DNA from 3 places in the Shewanella goraebulensis genome. Region 1 is predicted to be linked to each of the others. Evidence: predicted binding sites of a transcription regulator. Region 1 holds the regulator's gene; each other region holds the start of a gene.
The links. The regulator LexA, encoded in region 1, represses DNA repair genes until DNA is damaged. The targets are predictions, from matches to a motif close to TACTGTATNNNNATACAGTA.

Region 2: the regulator LexA is predicted to act here: its motif matches at 3,166-3,185, upstream of dinB (DNA polymerase IV).
Region 3: the regulator LexA is predicted to act here: its motif matches at 6,667-6,686, upstream of recA (recombinase RecA).

What each region holds. Positions count from the first base shown of each region.
Region 1 covers NZ_CP126972.1:4,642,646-4,650,999, forward strand. The annotation lists gene QPX86_RS19565 (HlyD family secretion protein) at 1-688, opposite strand, end outside; gene QPX86_RS19570 (MFS transporter) at 685-1,029, opposite strand; gene QPX86_RS19575 (helix-turn-helix transcriptional regulator) at 1,188-2,231, shown strand; gene mtr (tryptophan permease) at 2,265-3,509, opposite strand; gene plsB (glycerol-3-phosphate 1-O-acyltransferase PlsB) at 3,521-5,941, opposite strand; gene lexA (transcriptional repressor LexA) at 6,359-6,976, shown strand; gene QPX86_RS19595 (cell division inhibitor SulA) at 6,973-7,479, shown strand; gene coxB (cytochrome c oxidase subunit II) at 7,922-8,354, shown strand, end outside.
Region 2 covers NZ_CP126972.1:3,752,159-3,760,512, reverse strand. The annotation lists gene nqrF (NADH:ubiquinone reductase (Na(+)-transporting) subunit F) at 1-161, shown strand, start outside; gene QPX86_RS15930 (FAD:protein FMN transferase) at 296-1,309, shown strand; gene nqrM ((Na+)-NQR maturation NqrM) at 1,382-1,603, shown strand; gene bfr (bacterioferritin) at 2,029-2,499, shown strand; gene bfr (bacterioferritin) at 2,512-2,979, shown strand; gene dinB (DNA polymerase IV) at 3,393-4,481, shown strand; gene QPX86_RS15905 (aminoacyl-histidine dipeptidase) at 4,558-6,018, opposite strand; gene QPX86_RS15900 (M17 family metallopeptidase) at 6,257-7,789, shown strand.
Region 3 covers NZ_CP126972.1:3,635,092-3,643,445, forward strand. The annotation lists tRNA gene QPX86_RS15405 (tRNA-Arg) at 533-609, opposite strand; tRNA gene QPX86_RS15410 (tRNA-Ser) at 679-770, opposite strand; tRNA gene QPX86_RS15415 (tRNA-Arg) at 777-853, opposite strand; tRNA gene QPX86_RS15420 (tRNA-Arg) at 876-952, opposite strand; tRNA gene QPX86_RS15425 (tRNA-Arg) at 987-1,063, opposite strand; tRNA gene QPX86_RS15430 (tRNA-Arg) at 1,095-1,171, opposite strand; tRNA gene QPX86_RS15435 (tRNA-Ser) at 1,195-1,286, opposite strand; gene csrA (carbon storage regulator CsrA) at 1,792-1,992, opposite strand; gene alaS (alanine--tRNA ligase) at 2,527-5,151, opposite strand; gene recA (recombinase RecA) at 5,523-6,581, opposite strand; gene mutS (DNA mismatch repair protein MutS) at 6,993-8,354, shown strand, end outside.

The DNA of each region.
Region 1 (8,354 bases):
AGTCCGATTGACGGCTTTCAACAGTTAAGTGGGCCTTTTGAATATCAAGCTTAGCTTTTTGCACTTCAGTTTTAGCTTTTGCTATCTGAGTGGTGTATGAGTCCACTTTAGCTTGAGCTAAATCCACACTAGTTTGTTGCTCATCTAACTGACTTTCAGTGATGGTATCTGGAACTTTACTATTTTGCTCTACATAACGCGCAAGAGTTGTTTGTTTCCACGCTAAATCTTTCTGCGCTGCATGTAACTGGTTTTTACTTATGGCTTCATCAGAATCCGCTGCTTGTAGTTCTTTCTCCGCAATATTGATATCTTCTTTTGCTAAAGATAATGCGACTGCAGCAGTTTGCTTACCAACAACAGCCTTATTTAGCGCTATTTGATACGGCTCATCATCCAATTCATATATCAACTGCCCTGCCACTACTCTTTCATTAGGTTCAACATAAATGCCCTTTACATTGCCCTTGATTTTTGTTGAAGCAGGACGCAATTGAATATGAGGTGATTGCACCACCGAACCGCCTGTTATATCCATAGGTGCGTAATTTAATAAACCGACCCAAACAAACATTAACCAACCTGTTCCACCTAAATAGGCAAACGCTTTAGTACCTTTATTCCACGGCATACCAACCATGCGTAGAATATAAATAAACAGTGCCCAAACGGCTAAACCTTCAATCATGAGCTAGTCTCCTCTTTTTCGGGAGTGGCGGTAACAGGGACTTCCCGTTCATTCTCTCGCCAAATATCTCTTATCCTTCTTAGCGCTTTTCCGCTGTCAATGAAGGCAACCATCACAGCTAAAACCCACACCCAATGCCACAGAAACCCTATCCAGGTGAGCGCAGTAATCAACCCTATTTGCTGATGGTTTTCTTTGTGCGCCTTATCAATTGGCAGCTCATGGACCTTCCAAAATCCAATACCTGCGGCGGCAACCACACCTACAAGTACCACTAAGGCTACGCCATGAAGTGCAGCATCAACACCTGTATCGACGAATGGCATACTGAATAAACTCATATTGATCTCACCTCGGTAAACTTAGATGTTGCGTAGTTTGCATCCAAAACCCAAAAGAGCAACACTAAGTACCCATAGGTATCAATATTCGACTATTTTTGATATGTTTAGACATCTACATATCGTTAACCTTTTCAATAAATCTATGAGAAATTGACATGGCATTTGATGTTTCTTTTATCCGCGTTTGCTGTATTTTACCTGTGCTTAAAGGGGTTCAAGAACACTTTAAGATAAGCCATAAAGACTTATCGATACCTGAAAGCTTGCTTAATGAGCCAATGACGCTAATTCCCTTCACTGAAGTATCCAAATGGCTGAGCAAAATAGAGCAATTGTCTAACTCTCAGGATTACATGCTAACAATCCAAAATGATTTAAAAGTCAGTCGATTTAACATGCCTAATAATTGGTTCCTTGCCACACCGGATTTAGCCATTACTTTTAGGCGAATCAATTATGCGATGGCCTGCTTTCATTCAGGCGCAAGTTATTACGGCGCTCAGTCGAATAGAATCATAAAGTGGTGTTACCGTAATGATTATGTCAGCTCAAAAGCTAAGTCACATGACTCATTAAGAGTAGCGCTAACATTATTAAACACTTGCAAATATTTTCTCGGTAAAGATTACCAACCCAAGAAAGTACTATTAAGTGGACCTTCGATGGGACAACTAGGAGTTGAGAAAGCGTTTGGCTGCCAAGTCAGTTGGAATGCACCACTGACGGAGATTTGGTTAGATATCGATTCACTCATTAGCTCAGAGCAGAATTTTTTAGCCTCATTTTCGACCTCAAGTCACATTCAAAAAAGCAACTCCAGCAGCATTACCCTCAACCAACTTGATTCATATTTAAATATGCCGCAAACCCATGACACCCCTAAGGTACTTTATGAATTAGTGAATTATATTCGCTTTTACGGATTACCCACATTGGACTCACTTGCTGATCAATGCGGCCTTTCACGGCAGCAATTACAACGCCGCTTGCAAAGTAACGGATTCAGTTTTACAGAGTTAATGCGTTATATTTTGGGGAATTTAGCAATTAAATACATGCTGGAAGGAAAAACAGTAAAGGAGATATCCCAACTGCTTGGCTACGCAAGTGTGCGCAGTTTTAGTAAAAGCTTTCATCGATTACACCGACAATCACCGACACAATATGTTGAAAAATTGCATCAAAAAAGCCCTCAATAGAGGGCTTTTTATTATTAAACAATAAAAAATTAATTACTTATACACAGGCAATAAATCAGCCATAGCCAATAAATGACATGCTGCAGTTAATACACCAAACAAGATAACAATCACAACTAAAGGCGTACCGCCCGGGACTCGGAAACTATTTTCGTCAGGGAACATTTTACGCGACTTGTACGCCATCATAGCTGGCACAATAGCTGCCCAAATGGTTGCCGCTAATGCTGCAAAACCAATTGCAATCAAAAAGCCGTTCGGGAATAACAAACCTAAAACCGTAGGAGGAATAAAAGTAACTGCTGCTGTTTTAATTCGTCCATTAACCGACTCATCAAAACCAAATAGATCAGCAAGGTAATCGAATAAACCTAAGGTAACGCCTAAGAATGAAGAAGCGACTGCCAAATTAGCAAATAGAGTCAGCATGGTGTTCAACCAAGCGTTAGAGATTACATCCGATAATGCACCAACCAATACGCCCATATTACCACCTTGAGCAATAATATCGTTGAAATGACTGCGAGGAATATTACCCATGGTTGCCACTAACCAGCAGCTATAAATCACTAACGCGATAAAGGTACCAATACAGATGGCTTTAATAATTAAATTAGGCTGCTTGCCGTAATACTTAACTAAACTTGGCACATTGCCATGGTAACCAAAACTGGTTAAACCAAATGGAATGGCAGCTAAAATATAAGGTGCAAAACTCGCTTCGCCATCAGGCACTAATAACTTAACGCTATCAACATCAATGAGCAGATTACCGACTGCTAAAAAGAAGGTAATGATCATGCCGCCCAGCATCACAGTAGTAATGCGATCGACTACCTTAGTACTGATCATCACAATCGCCGCCAAGACTAGCGCAAACACTAAGCCAGCAATACTTTGTGGCAAATGGATTCCCATACCGGAAAGCGTATGGTTTACGATTGAACCACCGCCACTGATGTAGGCGTAGGTGAGAATATAAAGCACGAAGGTAATCGACAGGCCGTTAACAATACGCCAAAACTGGCCTAAGGTAACTTTGGTTAAGGTGTCAAAACTATCACCTGGTTTAAAGTGTAAGTTAGTCTCAAGCAACATTAAGCCAGACACCAACATACAAAACCAAATACCTATCAGTACTGCGATTGAGTAGCCAAACCACATACCGGCACTGACGACAGGAAGGGAAAACATGCCAGCACCGACCGTGGTACCAGCAATAATCATTGCGCCGCCTAACAAAGATTTATTTTTCGGCTGCGTTTGTGTTGAACTCATAAAGTTATTCGTTACCCATGTTCCATAGTCACACTGTCGACTATGGTTTTACGAACAGATAGTCGCAACATACCATTGGCATGATCGCGGATTCGGATGACAGCAAATTGATTGTCACTACCCGATAAGTGCCCTAATTCTTTTAATTTTACACTCAAATTATTGTAGAGTTTTTTATCATAAAACTCTGGCGCAGTAATTCCGTGTAAAGCACCTAAACGCTGAGCTAGCATGTGGCTCGCGCTTTCTAGATCTGAACGTTCAATATCCGGTTTGTAAGCCAGTAAATTAAAGATAATCGCGTAACGTTGTAATGTCTCACTGACAGTTTCAGACAATAACATTAACTGGGTAATATTACCTTGATTGACTTCAAACTCAGTTGTTCCGGTAATTAGCCCTTGCTCAACAAACAAGTCTAAAACATGATCTACATAAGCTGGTAAATCTTCAATCCCCATAAACAATTCTGCTTTTAGTAATGGGTAAAAATCATTGACGATGCTATGGATCTTCTCACGGCTATGTTCTTCGTATTGCACTAAACAACTAGCAATTAACGAAGGTACGGCCATCAAGTGAATAATGTTATTACGGTAGTAACTCATTGCAATGACAGCATGCTCTTCAATCGCAATAATTTCACCAAGCTGATCGCTAGTTGAAGTGAACTTTTTAAGCGACAAACATTGTTCAACCACTTCAGTAGGGTTACCTTCCGCCACTGAGGTATAACCGGTATAAGGCACCTCTTTTAATAGCTTAAGATATAAACCTAGCTGTCTTTCAAGCTCACCGCGCTCCAGCGCATTTTGCTCAGAAGCCAATAACACCATACTGGTTAGTGTGACTGAACTAGCCGCAGCAGCGCTATTAATGTTAGTCATCACTTTATTGGCAAGTGTATTTACCGCTGGGGTTAACCAAGTTGGTTTTTGCTCAGGATCTTGAGCAATTTCTTCGCGCCAATCAGGTGCTTGCTGGTTTAAGAATTGCTGCACGTTAATTGGCTCACCAAAGTTCACATAACCTTGGCCAAAGTTACCTAATTTACGCAGTGCACCAAATACCTGCCATACCGATTCTTTTTGCTTTTTCTTACCGCTTAATTCTTTGTGATAAGTCGATACTTCCATCACGTGATCGTAGCCTAAGTAAACTGGCACCAGCGTTACAGGGCGCTCGATACCTCGTAGTACACTGTTCACTGTCATTGCTAACATGCCAGTTTTAGGCGCAAGCAAACGGCCTGTACGTGAACGACCACCTTCAGTGAAGTACTCAACTGAATAGCCTTTGGCAAATAGTTGATCTAAATACTCTCTGAATACTGCGGTATAAAGCTTATTACCGTTAAAACTACGACGGATAAAGAAGGCACCACCGCGGCGGAACATCGGCCCTGCAGGCCAAAAGTTCAAGTTAATACCAGCCGCAATGTGCGGAGGAACCATCCCTTGATAATAGAGGATATAAGATAGTAATAAGTAATCCATGTGGCTACGATGACATGGCACATAGACAATTTCGTGACCATCATGATGCAGTTTACGAACTTGCTCAGCACTCTTAATGCTAATGCCGCTGTATAACTTGTTCCATAACCAAGTTAAAAAGCGCTCTGCAATACGAATCAGGTTATCTGAGTAGTCAGCTGCGATTTCATCTAAATATTCAATGGCCTTTTCACGCGCCTTTTCTTCAGAAATCTTCTTGTTTGCTGCTTCTTCTTGAATCGCTTTGGTGATCGATTCAGATTTGAGTAACGAGTTAAACATGGCTTGACGGTTAGGCAACTGTGGCCCCGTCATCACTTTACGTTGACGTCGGAAATGCACGCGGGCAACACGAATTAACTTGTGAGCAATGCTGACATCAGTACCGTGTTCATCGGCCATATAACGTAAAGACATGGCATTTGAGAATTGAATAAAGTTATGACGACCTAAAAATAAAATCATTAGCCACTTGCGTAGCCAAGTCGGATTTTCACGCTCAAATACTGCAGCTGTCATGGTGTCATCTTCTTTACCCGGGATACGTCCCCAATAAAGGCTAACTGGCACCAATTGAATATCTAACTGCTTATTCTTTTGGTGTAAGTCGAGTAATTTGGTGAAGTTAGCAACAAACTTCTCGCCACTATGACGTTTGCCAAATAAGGGTTTACGGCCTTCAACACACACAATTCTTGGCGTGTTCAGCCCATCGATGTCCAAACGCTCATAAGGACTAGGTAGATTGTACTTTGCAGTAATTTCATTTAGTGCCGCGATATCACTCAGCGACTCTGTCTTCATGACATAGACCACTGGTTTTTCAGGATCTAGGTTTAAGTCAGCGAACGGATCTTGAGGTACAACAACACTGTGTACCATTAGTTTCTGAATCCAACGCAACGATTTAGCAATGATAGAATCTGGTTTTAGCATGAGTATTCGCATTATCAACAACGATTTATTGCGCATAGGATACCAGAATCTAGGTGGGATTCACTAACCTGCGTATATGTAGTTAACAATTAAGCATCAAACTAAATCCCTTTAAGGCTAATTATATAAGCAAATAAGTCGCTTATTTATACTTATCAAAAGTGAACATCAGTACTGTATAAATATACTGTATCGACAAAAAACCGAATCATTTGTTTATCAATGTTAATTTAATCAAAATAAATCCCCCTCCAACAGCAACAATATAAATAACTGTTTTTAAACAAATTTAAATTTTGCCAATCTGTTAAAAATGAACTTTAATCGGTATCATCCTTAAAATTCATTGGTTAATACTTGCACGACCAAGGATACTGTATATAATGACAGTCACTGTATAAAAAAACAGGAATCAACATGAGACCTTTAACGCCACGACAAGCTGAAATTCTAGAACTAATTAAATGTAATATTGCCGAGACAGGTATGCCACCAACTCGTGCAGAAATTGCCACTAGATTAGGCTTTAAAAGTGCTAATGCTGCTGAAGAGCATTTAAAAGCACTTGCTAAAAAAGGTTGTATCGAAATTATTCCTGGTACTTCACGCGGCATTCGCATGATTCAGGAAGAAGAGGAAGTCGAAGAAGGATTACCGCTTATCGGTCAGGTTGCGGCTGGTGAACCTATCCTCGCAATGGAACATGTTGAACAGTACTTTCAAGTCGATCCTGAAATGTTCAAACCTAATGCTAATTTCTTACTACGCGTTCGTGGCGACAGTATGAAAGATATTGGCATTATTGAAGGTGACTTATTGGCTGTGCACAAAATGCAGCAAGCCAAAAATGGACAAGTTGTCGTAGCTCGTGTTGACGATGATGTCACCGTTAAACGTTTTGAAAAGAAAGGCAATGTTGTTTATCTGCATGCAGAAAATGAACAATATTCGCCGATAAAAGTCGATTTAACTTGCCAGAGTCTCACCATTGAAGGACTTGCTGTTGGCGTTATCCGAAATGGAGGTTGGTTATGAACACATTATTAGGTAATGCACCACGTCACCCTGGCTTGTGGGTAGACATGACATCAGCCACAGCGCCTGTTAAACAAGGTATTGAAACCAAACAAAGTGCTAATCAAGGCATCACTGAGCTAACCCAGTTATGCAGCCAGTTAGCAGTGTTAAGCCAACAAGGCCGTTGGATTGTATTAATTAATCCACCACATATTGGCTATAAGCAAATATTGGCCAATGCCAATGTTCGTATGGATCGAGTATTGCTTGTTCATACCAAAGATGAAGTTGAAACACTTTGGGCAATGGAAAAAGCACTAACAAGTGGTACTTCCAGTGCGGTTATTACATGGACAACACCATTAGATGCTCGCGATAATCGTCGCATTCAGTTAGTCGCTAAAAGTGCTTTGGCACAAGGTGTAATCATTGAAGATGTAAATACTCACTTACATGATGAACATATGAGCGACAATACTTTAGCAGCACCATCACGGTTAAATTTATCTGCTTTCCACTAAACTAATCTCTCTTAAAAAAGCCCTTCATTACTGTGAAGGGCTTTTTTTACGCCTTTTTTCAGCAAATTAGATGATAAAGTGATCTTGATCAATATTTAATCTCCAAGTAATGTAGTTAACAAGAGGCTAACAAATTGTTATCACTCTTGAGTTAGTAAAACGATAAGAAGCTACAAAACGCTGTAAAGATTGTGCTGGTACCATGCGGTATAGAAAGCCTTGAATAAAAAGCGTCAATTTAAGAATTGAAAAGTTCAGTATTAGGTACAAGTGTGGCCACCATAACCCAATAAAATAATCGAGTATTGATACTCGCAGCCACCGTGTACTTTGAAGTGATCAAACTTTTTCGGGAATTAGAGAAGTTTGCATAGAGCAGAGTATTACTGTGTGACTTTTCCTTGTTGTTATTGCAAATCGCAATTGGCAGAGGAGTGGTCTTGTGAAGCGATTGTTGTATGGATTAATGGTGCTGCTATTTGCAGTGCCGCTTGCTGCGGCTGATATGCCGCTTAACATGACACAAGGTGTGACAGAAATCAGTGGTAGGGTTTATGACCTCCATATGATTATTCTATATATCTGTTGTGCGATTGGTGTTGTGGTCTTTGGGATCATGATTTACTCGATGATCTATCACAGAAAATCTAAAGGCGCTAAACCTGCCGATTTTCATGACAGTACCAAGGTTGAAATAGCATGGACTGTCGTGCCATTTATCATCCTTATCGGTATGGCAATTCCTGCCACTAAAACTCTGATAGCTATGGAAGATCCTAGCGATGCAGATTTAACCATTAAAGTTACCGGCTCTCAGTGGAAGTGGCATTACAGCTATTTCAATGAAGACGTCGAGTTCTTCAGTTTGCTTTCAA
Region 2 (8,354 bases), 890 kb from region 1:
ATAACGTATTGTACGAAAACTACTTACGTGACCATGATGCACCAGAAGATTGTGAGTTCTACATGTGTGGACCTCCAATGATGAATGCTGCCGTAATCGGTATGCTTAAAGACTTAGGTGTTGAAGATGAAAACATCTTGCTCGATGACTTTGGTGGCTAATGCGTTAATCCTTAAAGATTAGCAATTAACCAAAAGACATTGAACGTCATAAATTGCAGCTCGCTGACACGGAGGTCACTCTAGTTAGTAAGCTGCAATTTTTTATTTTAGATATTACTAATTTGAAGTTTGAAATGATAAAGATTGCTATAAAATCGATTGCTGTATCCCTTGTTTTATTATTCCTAACAGCTTGTGGAACTGAAGATAAAATCGTGTCACTTGCTGGAAAAACGATGGGCACTACTTACCATATTAAAGTGGTACGTAATGACCGTTTACCAACGACACAATTACTGCAAGCTGAAATCGATATTGCGCTTGAGTTGGTGAATGATCAAATGTCGACTTATAGGCCGAGATCTGAATTATCAAAATTTAATCAGCTTGGAATTAATCAAAGTATTACCGTTTCAGAAGATACGATAGAAGTCTTCAAAGAAGGGTTACGACTCTATGATGTTACTGATGGCGCACTTGATATTACCCTAGGCCCATTAGTCAATTTATGGGGTTTTGGGCCAGATAAACGTCCAACTGAAATACCAAGCGCAGAAACCATTGAAAGAGTGAAAGCCAAAGCCGATATTAACGGTTTTACTATTAATGGATTAAAACTGACTAAAACTAACCCTGATTTATATGTCGATTTATCATCATTAGCCAAAGGCTATGGTGTCGATAAAATAGCGAACTTACTAGATAAGTACCAAGTAGAAGGTTACTTAGTCGAAATCGGTGGTGAAATCAGCGTTAAAGGCGTTAAAGATGATGGTGCGCCTTGGCGTATCGCTGTTGAAAAACCTTCAACAGAAGGGGCGTCGGTTCAACAAGTTGTTGAACCAGGGAACATGGCACTGGCAACATCTGGTGACTACCGAATTTATTACGAAGAAAATGGCGAACGCTTTTCGCATTTAATCGATCCTCGCACAGGGTATCCAATTAAGCATAAGCTAGCCTCTGTTACTGTCTTGCACCCTAGCAGTATGACTGCAGATGCTTATGCGACTGCTATGATGGTGTTAGGTACTGAGGCTTCATTAGCTTTGGCACACGATCAGCACTTACCAGTGATGCTGATTGAAAAAGATGGTGAAGATTATGATGTGTTTTACAGTGAAGCATTTGCACCGTACATTCAATAAATGCGACAAAATTAAGACGATGAGTTTCACTATGCGATATTTCCAGATCAGAAGAAAAAGTTGGAGAACATTATGAGTACCTTTATTGCAGCGTTCGTTGTGTTGTTATTATTTTTTCTATTGATGTCTGTTGGCTATATCATCAAGAGAAAAGCAGTTGAAGGCAGCTGCGGTGGTTTAGGTGTATTAGGTATTGAAAAAGCTTGTGACTGCGATGACCCATGTGATAAACGTAAACGCCGTATGGCTGAGTCTGAGCGAGAAGCAAAGTTAAATCAAAATCGCATCATTTAATCACTTTTAGCCATGTTATTGGCACAGTGGACTAGTGAAAAATTCTATTGGCATTTTCTTTAACAAGAAGGTGTCAAAAATAAAATCCAGATGAGCTTTTGCTTATCTGGATTTTTTTTCAGGAAATAACTATGCAGTTAGATACAAACTTTACAAAACTATTTTGAGGTGTTTTCAATTAACAATTTCACTGATTTTTGTGATTTTACGCATGTTTGATAATTGACGTTTTTCCATAGAGGCGTGATTCTATTGAAGATAGTTAGCATCAGGAATTTATGAACCTAGTTAATAACCTAAGTTATAATGATAATGATTATCAATAACTAAGGTCATGATTTTAAACGATATTTGTGTTTTGTGAACGTATGTACTATTCTGTTGGAAATTGATCCAGATCAATCTTGCATTTAAAGGACAAAATCATGAAAGGCCATCCAAAAGTAATTAGTCAGCTAAACCGTGTGCTGACTTGTGAGTTAACTGCAATTAACCAATATTTCTTGCATGCGCGCATGTTTAAGCATTGGGGATTAGAAAACCTCAATGAAAAAGAATACAAAAAGTCGATTCAAGACATGAAACATGCTGACAAGTTAATTGAGCGTGTATTGTTTTTGGAAGGCCTGCCTAACTTACAACAGTTAGACAAATTACGTATTGGTGAGCACTGTGAAGAAATGCTTGATTGTGATGAGCAAGCGCTAACTGAACAATTAGTGGTATTGCGTGAAACTATCAAGTTGTGTGAAGCAGAGCGCGATTATGTTAGCCGCGACTTATTAGAAGATTTACTCGAAGATGAAGAAGAACATCTAGATTGGATTGAATCTCAAAAAGAATTGATCAATCAAACAGGTATTCAAAACTACCTTCAATCACAAATTAAAGATTAATAGGAAATTAACATGAAAGGTAATCCAGAAGTCATTGCAGCGCTTAACGCACTATTAACCGGTGAATTGTCGGCTATGGACCAGTACTTTGTACATGCTCACATGTATGAAGATTGGGGATTTGACGAACTATACACGCGTATTCTTCATGAGTCTGATGATGAAAAGGCCCATGCTGCTAAGCTTGTTCAGCGCATCTTGTTCCTTGAAGGCACACCTGATGTTGCAAGCCGTGAAGCATTAAACATCGGTAAAGACGTTGAAGAAATGCTGAAGAACGACCTAAACTATGAATACGCAGTTGCAGATCATTTACGTGAAGTGATAGCGCTATGTGAAGCCAAAGAAGACTTCCAAACTCGCGAAATCTTAGAAGTATTACTTGATGATACTGAATCAGATCACATGTACTGGTTAGAAAAACAAATTAGACTGATTGATCGCGTTGGTTTACAGAATTACCTACAGACAAAAATGTAGTTTTCTATCAGGCAGCTAATTAAAAACTAGCTTGCCGCGCGAAGTCATCATACTTAGCCCAACGATGTTGGGCTTTTTTGTGTCTATTTTTCAGTTTGGCTTTTTTGTAGATATTTTTTGAGGGGTAATAACTGATACCAACTAAAACAGAAACTTATAATTAACTCATTGAACAATAAATAGTGATACTGTTTTTATATACAGTGTTTTGTGTACAAACTTCTATGTTTTGGCTATTATCTTCTTTTAGTCGCTTAGTGGGCACTAGTATCCAGTTATTAACTAAGCCAGACATTACACAAGATGCTACAGCGCTAATGACCAATAAGCTGCATCGGATAAGTCAGCCACACCAATAGCTGATGGAACAACACTCAAACTAATGATGACTCAGCAACAGATATAGATTAACGATGACAAACTCAGTACGAAAAATTATTCATATCGACATGGATTGTTATTTCGCCGCAGTGGAAATGCGCGACTTTCCTGAGCTTCGAGGTAAGCCCTTAGCAGTAGGTGGGAGAAGTGATCGTAGAGGTGTCATCAGTACCTGCAATTATGAAGCGCGTGAATTTGGAGTGCGCTCTGCCATGTCGAGTTACCAGGCACTTAAATTGTGCCCAAATCTTACATTAGTGCCTGGGCGTATGAATGTATACAAATCTGTTTCTGTGCAAATTCGTGAAATTTTTCATCGTTACACTGACTTAGTTGAACCATTGTCGTTAGATGAGGCTTATCTTGATGTCACTGATTGTAAGGAGTGTAAGGGCAGTGCTACATTGATTGCAGAGGCCATTCGTAAAGAGATTTTTGACGTGACTGGCTTAACAGCATCGGCAGGTGTTGCTCCGATTAAGTTCTTAGCTAAGATAGCGTCTGATTTAAATAAACCCAATGGCCAGTATGTGATCCCGCCTGATGCCATCGCAGATTTTGTTAAGCCTCTGACATTAAATAAAATTCCAGGAGTAGGTAAAGTTACCTCGGCTAAGTTGGCCGCATTAGGCCTGAATACATGTGCCGATGTGCAGCAGTACCCAAGTGATAAGTTAATTACGGCATTTGGTAAGTTTGGTGGTGTTTTAATAGAGCGTTCTCAAGGTATTGATAATCGATTGATTAGTCCAAATAGAATTCGAAAATCAGTAGGGGTTGAAACGACACTTGCGCAAGATATTTTCACTCTTGAGCAATGTAATAACGTCATGCCACAACTTATTCAAGAGTTGATTGCTAGGGTGCACCGAAGTGCTAAAGACAGACAGATCCATAAACAAGTGGTGAAGCTTAAGTTTAATGATTTTAAACAAACCACGATTGAGCATAGAAGTGATGAGATTTCGGTTAATTTATTTCAAGAGCTACTGACACAAGCATTAGAGCGAGCTAATGGCAGGGGGATCCGTTTGGTGGGCGTCTCCGTTGGACTTGCTGATATTGTAATTGAAACTGCTGAACAATCACGTAGTAGTGAGCAATTAGATTTAAACTTTTAAGATTAAGGTGACTGAAAACTTGCTAATAAAAAAGGCTGTCAAATGGCAGCCTTTTAATTGAATTCTAATTCGAAACCTAGTCTTTAGCTGGAATACGTTCTAGTACAGCTAATAGTAGCTCCCAGTATTGACCCACTGTGGTGATGTTAACCATTTCATCTGGGCTGTGTGGGTAGCGAATCGTAGGACCAATCGAGACCATATCCATTGTTGGGTAAGGCTCTTTAAATAGTCCACATTCAAGACCTGCATGGATGACCATGATAGTAGGATCTTTTTTGTAGATGTCATTGTAAGTATCACGAACAATGGCCATAACAGGGGAGTTATTATCAGGCTTCCAACCAGGGTAAGCGCCAGATAGCCCAATACTTGCACCTGAAAGATTGGCAAGTGCAGTTAATTGAGTTTCAATTTCAACGCGACCTGAATCAATTAATGAGCGGATTAGACATAACACTTCAACAGATTCATTTTCAGTGTTGATAACACCAACATTTAATGAAGTTTCAGTTACGCCTTCAACTTCATCACTCATGCGCATTACGCCGTTAGGGCATGCGTGGAGTAAATCAATTAAGGTGTTTTGCGCATCTTCACTCATGACTTTTTCTGGCGCATCCACTGTTGCAAGTGTTAGCAGCATATCTGGATCGGCAATTGATAATTCTGCGCGTACAATTGCTTGGAACTCACTTATCGCTTGTTCAAGGTTTGCTTGGTTGTCACTTGGTAACATAAAGCTAATGCTGGCTTCACGAGGGATGGCATTACGTAGTGATCCGCCAGTGAAATTAACCAGCTCTAGAGCAAGGTCATCAGCGTAGCTAAATAAGAAGCGGGCAAGTAACTTATTGGCATTACCGCGACCTAAATGGATGTTCACGCCAGAGTGACCACCTTTAAGCCCTGATAAGGTCAAGCTAAAGCTTGCGTTGGTTTGCTCAGGGGCTTGCCAAGACATTGGCACGCTTAATTGAGCGTCAACACCGCCTGCGCAACCCATGTAAATTTCGCCTTCTTGTTCAGAATCGGTATTAATTAAAATATCCGCATCCAACATGCCTGCTTCAAGACCGAAAGCGCCAGTCATACCGGCTTCTTCATCAATGGTCAGTAACACTTCTAATGGGCCGTGTTTGATATCATCTGCGCCAAGCACTGCTAAAGCTGATGCCATACCAATACCATTATCTGAACCTAAGGTCGTGCCATTGGCTTTAACCCATTCGCCATCAACGTATGCTTCAATGGGATCTTTCTCGAAGTCATGTTCTTTGTCGGCGTTTTTTTGCGGCACCATATCTATGTGGGCTTGAAGTACCACAACTTTACGATCTTCCATACCTGGAAAAGCAGGCTTTTTAATGATGAGGTTTCCCACTTTGTCTTCGACAACACTTAAGCTTTTTGACTTAGCCCATTGCTGAATATGTTCACTTAATGCTTGTTCGAATTTTGAAGGATGCGGAATTGAACAAATCTGTTCAAACCATTGCCATAGAGGCTGAGGATATAATTGATTGATCGCTGTCACGAAGACTCCCTTATTTGTTTTTGAGGTGGGAATAGATGGTCAACAGTCTAGCATATCAAGCAAGTTTGACTGTGATCTGTGGCCATTTGATTGTTTGCTCTTTATCAAATATATGTAAATAAATATTAACCCTCGTAAGGTTTTAAATTTATATACTTTGATGATGGTTACTCGCTATTATTTATTGTTCAAAGCAGACTGTTCATACCTTAATAAAAAATACTAAAAAGGAAGGCTCATGTTTCAAGTGGATCTAGTAGACGTTCAGAGTGATGAAGCAATTTTTGAAGGACATGGCTGGGATGCCGTGATTGTTGTCGCTTCTAATTTAGACAATGTAGCGCAGGATGAAATCAAGCTACTCGCCAATCATGCTAAACAAATTGATCAACGTATTGGACGCAGCGCAACATTATTATTAGCCCCAGGACTTGCTGGCGGTCGTTTAATTGTATCGCCGGTGATCAATGCTGAAAACGAATATAGTGACGTGACCGTATTTGCTAAAGCTGCCCGAGAAGGTATTGCCATAGCTAAAGCCGCTGGTTCAGTTAAACCTTTACTTGTGGTCAGTGAACATAGTGATACTCGTTATCAATATGCCAAGCAAGTTTCGGCTTTAGCTTGCGGCCAAGAGTTATGGCAATCACTTGAGTATCGCGAAGCTGAACAAAGCTCACCAGCAATGATTAATATAGGATTATTGGTGACTCAATCTTGCAGTGAGTTACTCAATGCACTTGAAAGCGGCAAAGTACTTGCTCGTGACTTATGCGGAACTGAACCAGAAAGAATGGCTGCACCAGCATTTGCTGACTATTGCGTTGATGCTTTTGAAGGCAGCGGCTTGAGTGTATCAGTTGTTGAGGAACAAGAGGAGCTTGAGCGTGATTACCCTCTGTTGTGCGCAGTAGGACGAGCGTCATTTTGTGTTCCAAGACATCAACCTCGAGTCGTTAAAATTGAATATGCATCAGAAGGCGAAATTGAAAAAACCTTCTTATTTGCAGGAAAAGGCGTGATTTACGATACCGGTGGTGCAGATATTAAGGTCGCTGGCGGGATGGCTGGCATGAGCAGAGATAAAGGCGGCGCAGCAGCCGTTGCTGGACTTATGAAAACCTTATCGATTTTAAAGCCTAAAGGTATTCGTGTTATTGCTGAGCTTGGTTTGGTTAGAAACAGTATTGGCAGTGATGCTTTTGTACCTGATGAAATTATCAATAGTCATGCAGGTGTTCGAGTCAGAATTGGTAACACTGATGCTGAAGGGCGTTTAGTGTTAGCAGATTTATTATCACATTTAAGATTAAAGGCGGTAACAGCTGTGAACCCGCAACTATTTTCAGTTGCTACATTAACAGGTCATGTAGTGCGCTGTTATGGCGGTTATACTGCAGTAGTTGAAAATGCGGTGTCAAAGCAGATGGGCATTGGTGAAGGTATTGCGGCAATTGCAGATCAATGGGGGGAGTCGGTTGAGCTTTCTCGTCTTCGTCATGATGATTTTGCTAAAGTAAACAATATATCAGGGCAAGGTGAATTGTTGTCATCGAATAACGGACCATCTGCTATAACAGCCCGCGGACATCAATATCCTGCTGCTTTTTTGATTAATGCATCGGGTTTAGCTGAACATGGGACTCAATCGCAAACCCCTCTGCCTTTTGCACATATTGATATTGCGGGTAGTGCCACAGAAGGCCACCCTTTATACGGTAAACCTACTGCTTCACCGTTGGTAACTTTATTACATAAGGTTACAATCTAACCTGTGGTAGCTTAAAGTTTAACCAAACACTATATATAGTGGCTCTGTTGCGTAAGTAACAAAGCCGCTGGTATTTTTACAGTCCTTTAAATGTAATTTAGTTTCTTTTTTGGCTGTTTTTAAATTATTTTTAAATAATACTTGTAATAAAATTACATTTTGGTATTATTACTCTCGTTGAAGAGCACGGTGCTTTTCAATTCTAGTTCATCCAGGAAGGATAAAGTCTCCAAGGAATCGAGTAAGTAAGTTGTCTCAATGGATTGAGAAAAGTAAGTTCCAAGGAACCGAGCCCAGCAAGACTAGGTTTTAAACAACTTTATTTGGAGTATTTACTATGTCTTATACAGGCAATCAATATATTTATTGGCAAAACACTTGGTTAAGTTCTGATGCTTTAGCAGGTGGTTTATATGCCATGACCTTCAAGGGCTAACCCATCCTTGATTGTAAGTTTTACCCGTATCAACCCTTTTTTCTGTCGCCTCACGGCGATCTTAGACAACAGTAAGCTAGTTCTCTATTGCTAGTTTATTTTGAAGTTTTATCACTTTATTGTGATTCA
Region 3 (8,354 bases), 1.0 Mb from region 1:
CGAAAAATATAACCAATCTATAACAATTTTTCCAACATCTTGTAAATTGGTCAGACCAAAAATAACAATATTCAACCACACTATATGATAATTCAATAAAAATATTGCGACTACACTGAGGATTATTCAAATTTGTAGGTTTTATTCAAAAAATGACAAGATTATGACGAGTTAGCTATAAAAAGAGATATCAAGAATAAGAACAACCAATCGCCCCAAACCTGTGCAGCCATGCTAAAAAGCATAAATATGTCATTTTTATCGCTCGAAGATGACTAAATATGAAAAAGAACGCTTGAATGGGATGCAAACTAGTGAAGTATTCTGGCCACTATGACTAATGGTACTAACTTTCTCTTTATGGCTTTAATTTAGTAGAGAGGAAATCTAAAGCGTATTCAGTCGGAACGACTTATATATAAGACGTGTTTGTAACAGATAAGCATTGAGGGGAATTATAAAAAGATCTGGAAGGCGTGAATTTCAGGTAAAAAAATACCCTGTAGTGATCTACAGGGTATTTTCTTAAACATGGTGCGGATGGGAGGATTCGAACCTCCGACCGCCTGGTTCGTAGCCAGGTACTCTATCCAGCTGAGCTACATCCGCAAATTTTTTACTATCACTTCATACTCAGTGCTAATTGAGCTTAGTTGCATATTCAATATATGCAAATAATGGCGGAGAGGGAGGGATTCGAACCCTCGATGGGAGTTAAAGCCCATACTCCCTTAGCAGGGGAGCGCCTTCGGCCACTCGGCCACCTCTCCGAATTATGGTGCGGATGGGAGGATTCGAACCTCCGACCGCCTGGTTCGTAGCCAGGTACTCTATCCAGCTGAGCTACATCCGCATAATTTGGTATGAATTTTATATGGTGCGGATGGGAGGATTCGAACCTCCGACCGCCTGGTTCGTAGCCAGGTACTCTATCCAGCTGAGCTACATCCGCATATATAAAATGGTAAAGCTTTTGAATAATTTAATGGTGCGGATGGGAGGATTCGAACCTCCGACCGCCTGGTTCGTAGCCAGGTACTCTATCCAGCTGAGCTACATCCGCTCATTAAATAACTCAAACACAAAAATAGCAATGGTGCGGATGGGAGGATTCGAACCTCCGACCGCCTGGTTCGTAGCCAGGTACTCTATCCAGCTGAGCTACATCCGCATCGCTTACTATTTTTTAAGAAATGGCGGAGAGGGAGGGATTCGAACCCTCGATGGGAGTTAAAGCCCATACTCCCTTAGCAGGGGAGCGCCTTCGGCCACTCGGCCACCTCTCCGTTTCTTGGGCGGTATATTACTGTTTGAAGAAAATAAGTCAAACCCTTTTTCAGAAACATATATTCATTTGAACTGTTTTTAATCATATTGCCGACTTAAGCCACAAATATTGTCAATTCACCGTGCCGATTTTTGTGTTTTATGATCAAAACAATTAAATCTAGTTTTAACGCTCGCAGGAAAAAGGTTCGTTTAAAATCTTTATATCCATTTCTAGCGATTATTTGATTTATACACAAACTACAAATAAGACTAGCAATACAATGAGTTTAGAAAACAGCCGTAATTAGCATCATTATTAATGAGTGAAGCCCTAAAGTTGAGAATATTGAGACTAAAAGAGAAGAATTGGAAGTCTCCAGAAGAAGATACCTTGAAGAATTTAGATAACTAAACTGCACTATGAAAGTAATAAGCAGGTTTAAAATAAAGCATTAAATTTTAGGTACAAAAAAACCAGCTTGCACTGGCTTTAATAGTATAACGCTTCACAATTCTGATTTATCAGAAATTGCCACCCTCAGGTGCAGTGTTTCCAGATTTTTCAGACTGAATACGTTGGTAAATTTCTTCACGGTGAACTGATACTTCTTTAGGTGCATTCACACCGATACGCACTTGGTTACCTTTAACACCCAGCACAGTAACAGTAACTTCATCACCTATCATTAATGTTTCGCCTACACGACGAGTCAAAATCAGCATTCGATTGCTCCTTTAGTCCAATCAGCATACACCAGCTTCTATCCGTAATATGCGCGTTTTAATAGTGTTAGCTTAATACAAATCATTAGTGACGACACTAAATCAATAAAAATTTTAAGCTTTTTAGCGTAAAAAATCGAAAATCGACGATATTTGGCAATTTACAGGTCTACTTGTATCAAGCTGTTAACATTTGCAGACCATTCTTTAGACAAAGCTAAAACAGAACCTTCAAAACAAGTTGATGCTTTCATAAACAAAAAAGCATAAAAAACTATACTCAATTAATTTACAGTGCTTTGAACCAGATTTTAATAAAAAACGATGTCTCATAACTCGTTAATCGACATCGATATTTATACTATGCCAAACCTTCAACAATCCCTCAAGCCATAAAGCAACAGACTTTAATTGTTGATGAAATAACGTAACTCAAATCACTTTATTAATCTCATTTCATTAATAACGCTTAACTTAGTTATTTCATCAATCTTTGCTTGGCAATATCGCTTTAGAGTTTTTATCTATGTTTAATTAGTTTAAGCGTTCACTTAACCAAGGTTGAACCAATGCTAAAGCATCATCGAGCTTCTCTGGCTGAGTACCACCAGCTTGTGCCATATCTGGACGTCCACCGCCCTTACCGCCAACCTGCTGTGCAACCATAGCAACTAGCTCACCAGCTTTAACTTTACCGACTAAATCTTTACTCACACCGGCAATTAAGTTCACTTTGCCTTCGTTTGCTATACCTAATACGATAATTGCCGAGTTAAGCTTTTGCTTCAGCTCATCTTGCAACCCACGTAATGATTTAGGATCAACACCCTCAAGCTTTTTAACTAATACTTTAACGCCGTTAAGCTCAATCGCTTCGCCAGCGATATCAGCACTTGCAGCAGCAGCCAGCTTATCTTTTAACTGCGACATTTCTTTTTCAAGTTGTTTCACTTTATCAAGCTGAGCTTTTAGTTTAACAACCACTGAAGCCGAATCTGACTTTAATAGTGAGGCCGCTTTATCAAGTTGCGCTTGTTGTTCAGCGACATACGCCATCGCAGCAGCACCTGTAACTGCTTCAATACGACGAATACCTGCAGCAATACCACCTTCAGAAGTGATTTTGAATAAACCAATATCACCAGTACGGCCTACGTGAGTACCACCACATAGCTCAATAGAGAAATCTCCCATTGTTACCACACGTACTTCACTGTCATATTTTTCACCAAACAAGGCCATTGCGCCCTGCTCTTTGGCTTCATCAATTCCCATAACCGCAGTTTTTAACTGATGATTACGACGAATTTGAGTATTTACCATATCTTCAACTTGCTTAAGCTCTGCAGCGGTAACAGCTTCAAAATGAGCAAAGTCAAAACGTAAACGTTCAGGGTTAACCAAAGAACCTTTTTGATTTACATGAGTACCTAATACATTGCGAAGAGCAGAATGTAATAAGTGGGTTACTGAGTGATTTAATTGCGTGCGGTGACGTAATTTCTTATCCACTTCTGCCGTAACAGTTTGGCCAACAGTTAAAGTACCTGAGGTTAACTTACCTTCATGACCGAAGGCTTGACCAAATATTTGAGTATCAGCAACTTTGAAAACATTCTCATCAATAGTCAGTTGACCTTTATCACCAACTTGGCCGCCTGATTCTGCGTAGAACGGCGTATTATCTAGTACGATAACAGCTTCTTGTCCTGCGCTAAGTGACTCTACAGCAACACCTTCAACGTAAATTGCAGTTACAGCACCTTGACCATTTAATTCGGTATAACCACAGAATTCAGTCTCACCTTCGATTTTCAGGCCACTATTATAATCAGTACCAAAGTTACCAGCTGCTTGTGCACGGCTTCTTTGTTCAGCCATTGCTGCTTCGAAACCTGTTTCATCAACGGTAATATCACGCTCACGGCAAACATCTGCAGTTAAATCCACAGGGAAACCATAAGTGTCGTATAGTTTGAACGCAGTTTCGCCATCAAGCACCTTGGTGCTTAACTGATTTAATGCGGTATCTAAAATGCCTAAACCACGTTCTAGCGTTCTAGCAAATTGCTCTTCTTCTGCTTTTAAAGATTTTTCAATTATCGCTTGCGCTTCAACAAGACCCTTACCTGCATCACCCATCACTTCAATCAGTGTTGGAAGTAACTTATAGAAGAAAGTGTCATTGGCACCAAGCTTGTTTCCGTGACGTACTGCACGGCGAATGATACGACGCAGAACATAACCACGGCCTTCATTCGATGGCATAACACCATCAGCGATAAGGAAAGAACAAGAACGAATGTGATCAGCAATTACACGTAATGATTTATTCTCTAAATCTTCAACGCCAATGATCTCTGCCGCTTTTTTAATTAACGCTTGGAAAATATCAATTTCGTAGTTTGAATGAACGCCTTGCATAATTGCAGCAATACGCTCGATACCCATACCAGTATCAACAGATGGTTTTGGTAGCGGCTTCATTTCACCGTCAGCTTGACGGTTATACTGCATGAATACGATGTTCCAAATCTCAATAAAGCGATCGCCATCTTCTTCAGGCGTGCCAGGACGGCCGCCCCAAATGTGCTCACCATGATCATAAAAAATTTCAGAACATGGACCACAAGGGCCTGTATCACCCATCTGCCAGAAATTATCTGATGCATATGGTGCACCTTTATTGTCGCCAATACGGATAATATTTTCAGCAGCAACACCAATCTTTTTATTCCAGATTTCAAATGCTTCATCATCTGTATCATAGATAGTGACGCATAACTTCTCTGTAGGTAATTTCAATGTTTCAGTTAGGAAGTTCCATGCGTAAGAAATCGCTTCTTCTTTAAAGTAATCACCGAAGCTGAAGTTACCTAACATTTCGAAGAACGTATGGTGACGAGCGGTATAACCCACATTGTCTAAATCATTATGTTTACCACCAGCACGAACACAGCGTTGTGACGTTGTCGCACGTGTGTAACCACGGTTTTCTAAGCCAAGAAAAGCTTCTTTAAACTGGTTCATACCAGCATTAGTGAATAATAACGTTGGGTCGTTATGAGGTACTAAAGAGCTACTATCGACAACTTGGTGTCCGTTGTTACCAAAATACGCTAAAAATGCGCTTCTTAATTCTGTGGTGGTCTGAAACATGAAATCGCCCTAAATGGATAAATTCTATTTATCATGAAGCTGTATATCAGCTCGAATATTGGCAACATTATATACTTAAACAAACTGAAGGTGCGAGAATCTAGCGGCTTAGATTAGCGATTTTATTACATTGAATGGCGATTGAGTTAATCGGCTATTCAATTTTGCTCACGTAGATACCATGAAAAATGACTAAATAGCTTATATTTTGACAACTAAGACAGTGCAGCTAATAGTGATTTCACGGAGATGATAAAAAAAGAACATAAAAAATCGCGATGGGCATGTGCCTATCGCGATTAAGATATTTGCATCAAGTGGCTAGCAATTCGCCTTTAACCAAAGTTTAGAAAACTTAAGTTAAACTAAACTTAAAACACTTCACCAGTTTCTAAGTCAATGTTTTCATCAGACTCAGCAGGAGCTGCATCTTTTTCTTTGCTTAGTAGCATTTGACGTAAGTTAGCTTCAATCTCTTCAGCAATTGCTGGGTTCTCAACTAAATACTTACCTGCATTCGCACGGCCCTGACCAATTTTATTGCCTTGGTAGCTGTACCATGCACCTGCTTTTTCAACAAGCTTATGTGCTACACCTAAATCAACTAATTCCCCTGTACGGTTAATACCTTTTCCGTAAAGGATTTGGAATTCAGCTTGTCTAAATGGCGCAGCAATTTTGTTCTTAACCACTTTAACGCGGGTTTCGTTACCCACTACAGCATCGCCATCTTTAATTGCACCAGTACGACGGATATCTAAACGAACAGAAGCATAAAACTTAAGTGCGTTACCACCTGTTGTGGTTTCTGGGTTACCAAACATTACACCGATTTTCATACGGATTTGGTTAATAAAGATAAGCAAAGTATTTGATTGCTTAAGGTTACCTGCCAGCTTACGCATTGCTTGGCTCATCATACGTGCCGCTAGGCCCATATGTGAATCACCAATTTCACCTTCAATTTCAGCTTTAGGAGTCAATGCAGCAACTGAATCGACAATGATAACGTCAACCGCGCCAGAGCGAGTTAATGCATCACAAATCTCAAGCGCTTGCTCTCCAGTATCTGGCTGAGAACATAAAAGGTTATCAATATCTACACCTAAATTCTTAGCATAGATAGGATCAAGAGCATGCTCGGCATCGATAAAGGCGCAAGTTTTACCTTGGCGTTGCGCTGCAGCAATCACTTCAAGTGTTAAGGTTGTTTTACCTGAAGATTCTGGACCGTAAATTTCTACGATACGACCCATAGGTAAACCACCAGCACCTAATGCAACATCCAATGAAAGCGAACCAGTAGAAATAGTTTCAACATCCATTGTGCGATCAGCGCCCAATTTCATGATTGAACCTTTACCAAATTGCTTTTCAATTTGACCTAGTACGGCGTTTAGCGCTTTCTCTTTATTTGGATCTGCTTTCATTCTCTTTATCCCTTTAAGGTGACTCAGTTCGGCATGCGAACTTGGTAACGAATAAATTTGTCTGTCTAACAATATGAGCTCAGTATACTGTATAATCATACAGTATCAATAGTTACTGTATACTTTTTTGACATTAATTGAGCCACAATAAAATAAAACCTTAAAAATCAATGGTTAGATGTAGATATAAATTTTTACCATCAAAACTCACTCACAAAAAACCACTGTATATACAGGTAGAGGATACTGTAAACATCTGAGATATAAACTATTTAACTTGTTTAAAATTCCACTAGTTAACCCTTTAAACACGACTGTATGAAGATAGCTTATTGGGAATCAAACTAATTATTGTTAAGATGAGCGCCGTAAACAATTCCGTGTTAAAGCCAGATTAAGAGCAACGACTTAATGACCGTAAATGAAGACCCAAGTTTAGAAAAGCATACCCCAATGATGCGTCAATATTTAACGCTAAAAGCACAGCATCCTGAGATGTTGTTGTTTTATCGTATGGGGGACTTTTATGAATTATTTTATGAAGATGCCAAGCTGGCTTCTGAATTACTTGGGATTTCACTTACAGCACGAGGTAAAAGTGGTGGTAATGCGATTCCGATGGCAGGCTTACCCTATCATGCAGTTGAAGGTTACCTCGCAAAACTGGTTCAAATAGGACAGTCTGTCGCCATTTGTGAGCAGGTTGGCGATCCTGCAACGAGTAAAGGCCCAGTAGAACGTAAAGTTGTACGAATCGTAACGCCGGGGACCTTAACCGATGAAGCTCTGCTACAAGAAAGACAAGACAATTTACTTGCTGCTGTTTATCAAGGTAAAACTGGCTACGGCTATGCGACCTTAGATGTGTCATCAGGTCGCTTTGTGGTTGTTGAACTTGAAAATGCAGAAACGTTGGAAGCTGAATTACAGCGCACAAGTCCAGCAGAACTACTTTACAGCGAAGACTTGGCTGATCGTCACTTAATCGAAAACCTTAAAGGAATAAGACGCAGACCTGAATGGGAATTTGATTACGATACTAGTATTCAGTTATTGCTAGAGCAGTTTGGTACTAAAGACCTACACGGTTTTGGCATAACAAACGCAAGGCTGTCGCTGCAAGCTGCTGGCTGTTTGATGCAATACGTCAAAGACACCCAAAAAACGTCTTTACCACATATCAATAGCATCACCATGTTTAATCAGGCTGATACTATTATTCTAGATGCTGCCACAAGACGTAATCTTGAGTTAACAGTTAACTTGTCAGGATCTCGGGATAACACACTTGCATGGGTATTAGATAAAACGGCTACACCGATGGGCAGTCGAATGCTGCAACGCTGGATCCATCAACCCCTTCGAGATCAACAGCATATCAGCCAACGCCAACAAGCCGTTGCAGAATTGATTGAAACAGGTTTATACGCCGATTTACACCAGCAATTAAAAGCCCTTGGCGACATTGAACGTATCATGGCTCGTTTGGCGATACGCAGTGCACGTCCTCGAGATTTTGCACGACTACGCCAAGCATTAGCATTATTACCTGAGATTCAACAAACCTTAAGCCATTGCAATCAAGATGAAGTAAAGCGATTAGCTGGGTTACTTGGTGAATTCCCTGAACAACAACAGCTATTAGAAGCGGCCATTGTAGATAGCCCACCTATGCTTATTCGTGACGGCGGCGTTATTCGCACTGGCTATAATGCACAGCTCGATGAATGGCGTGGTCTTAGTGAAGGTGCTAATGATTATTTAGTGCAAATG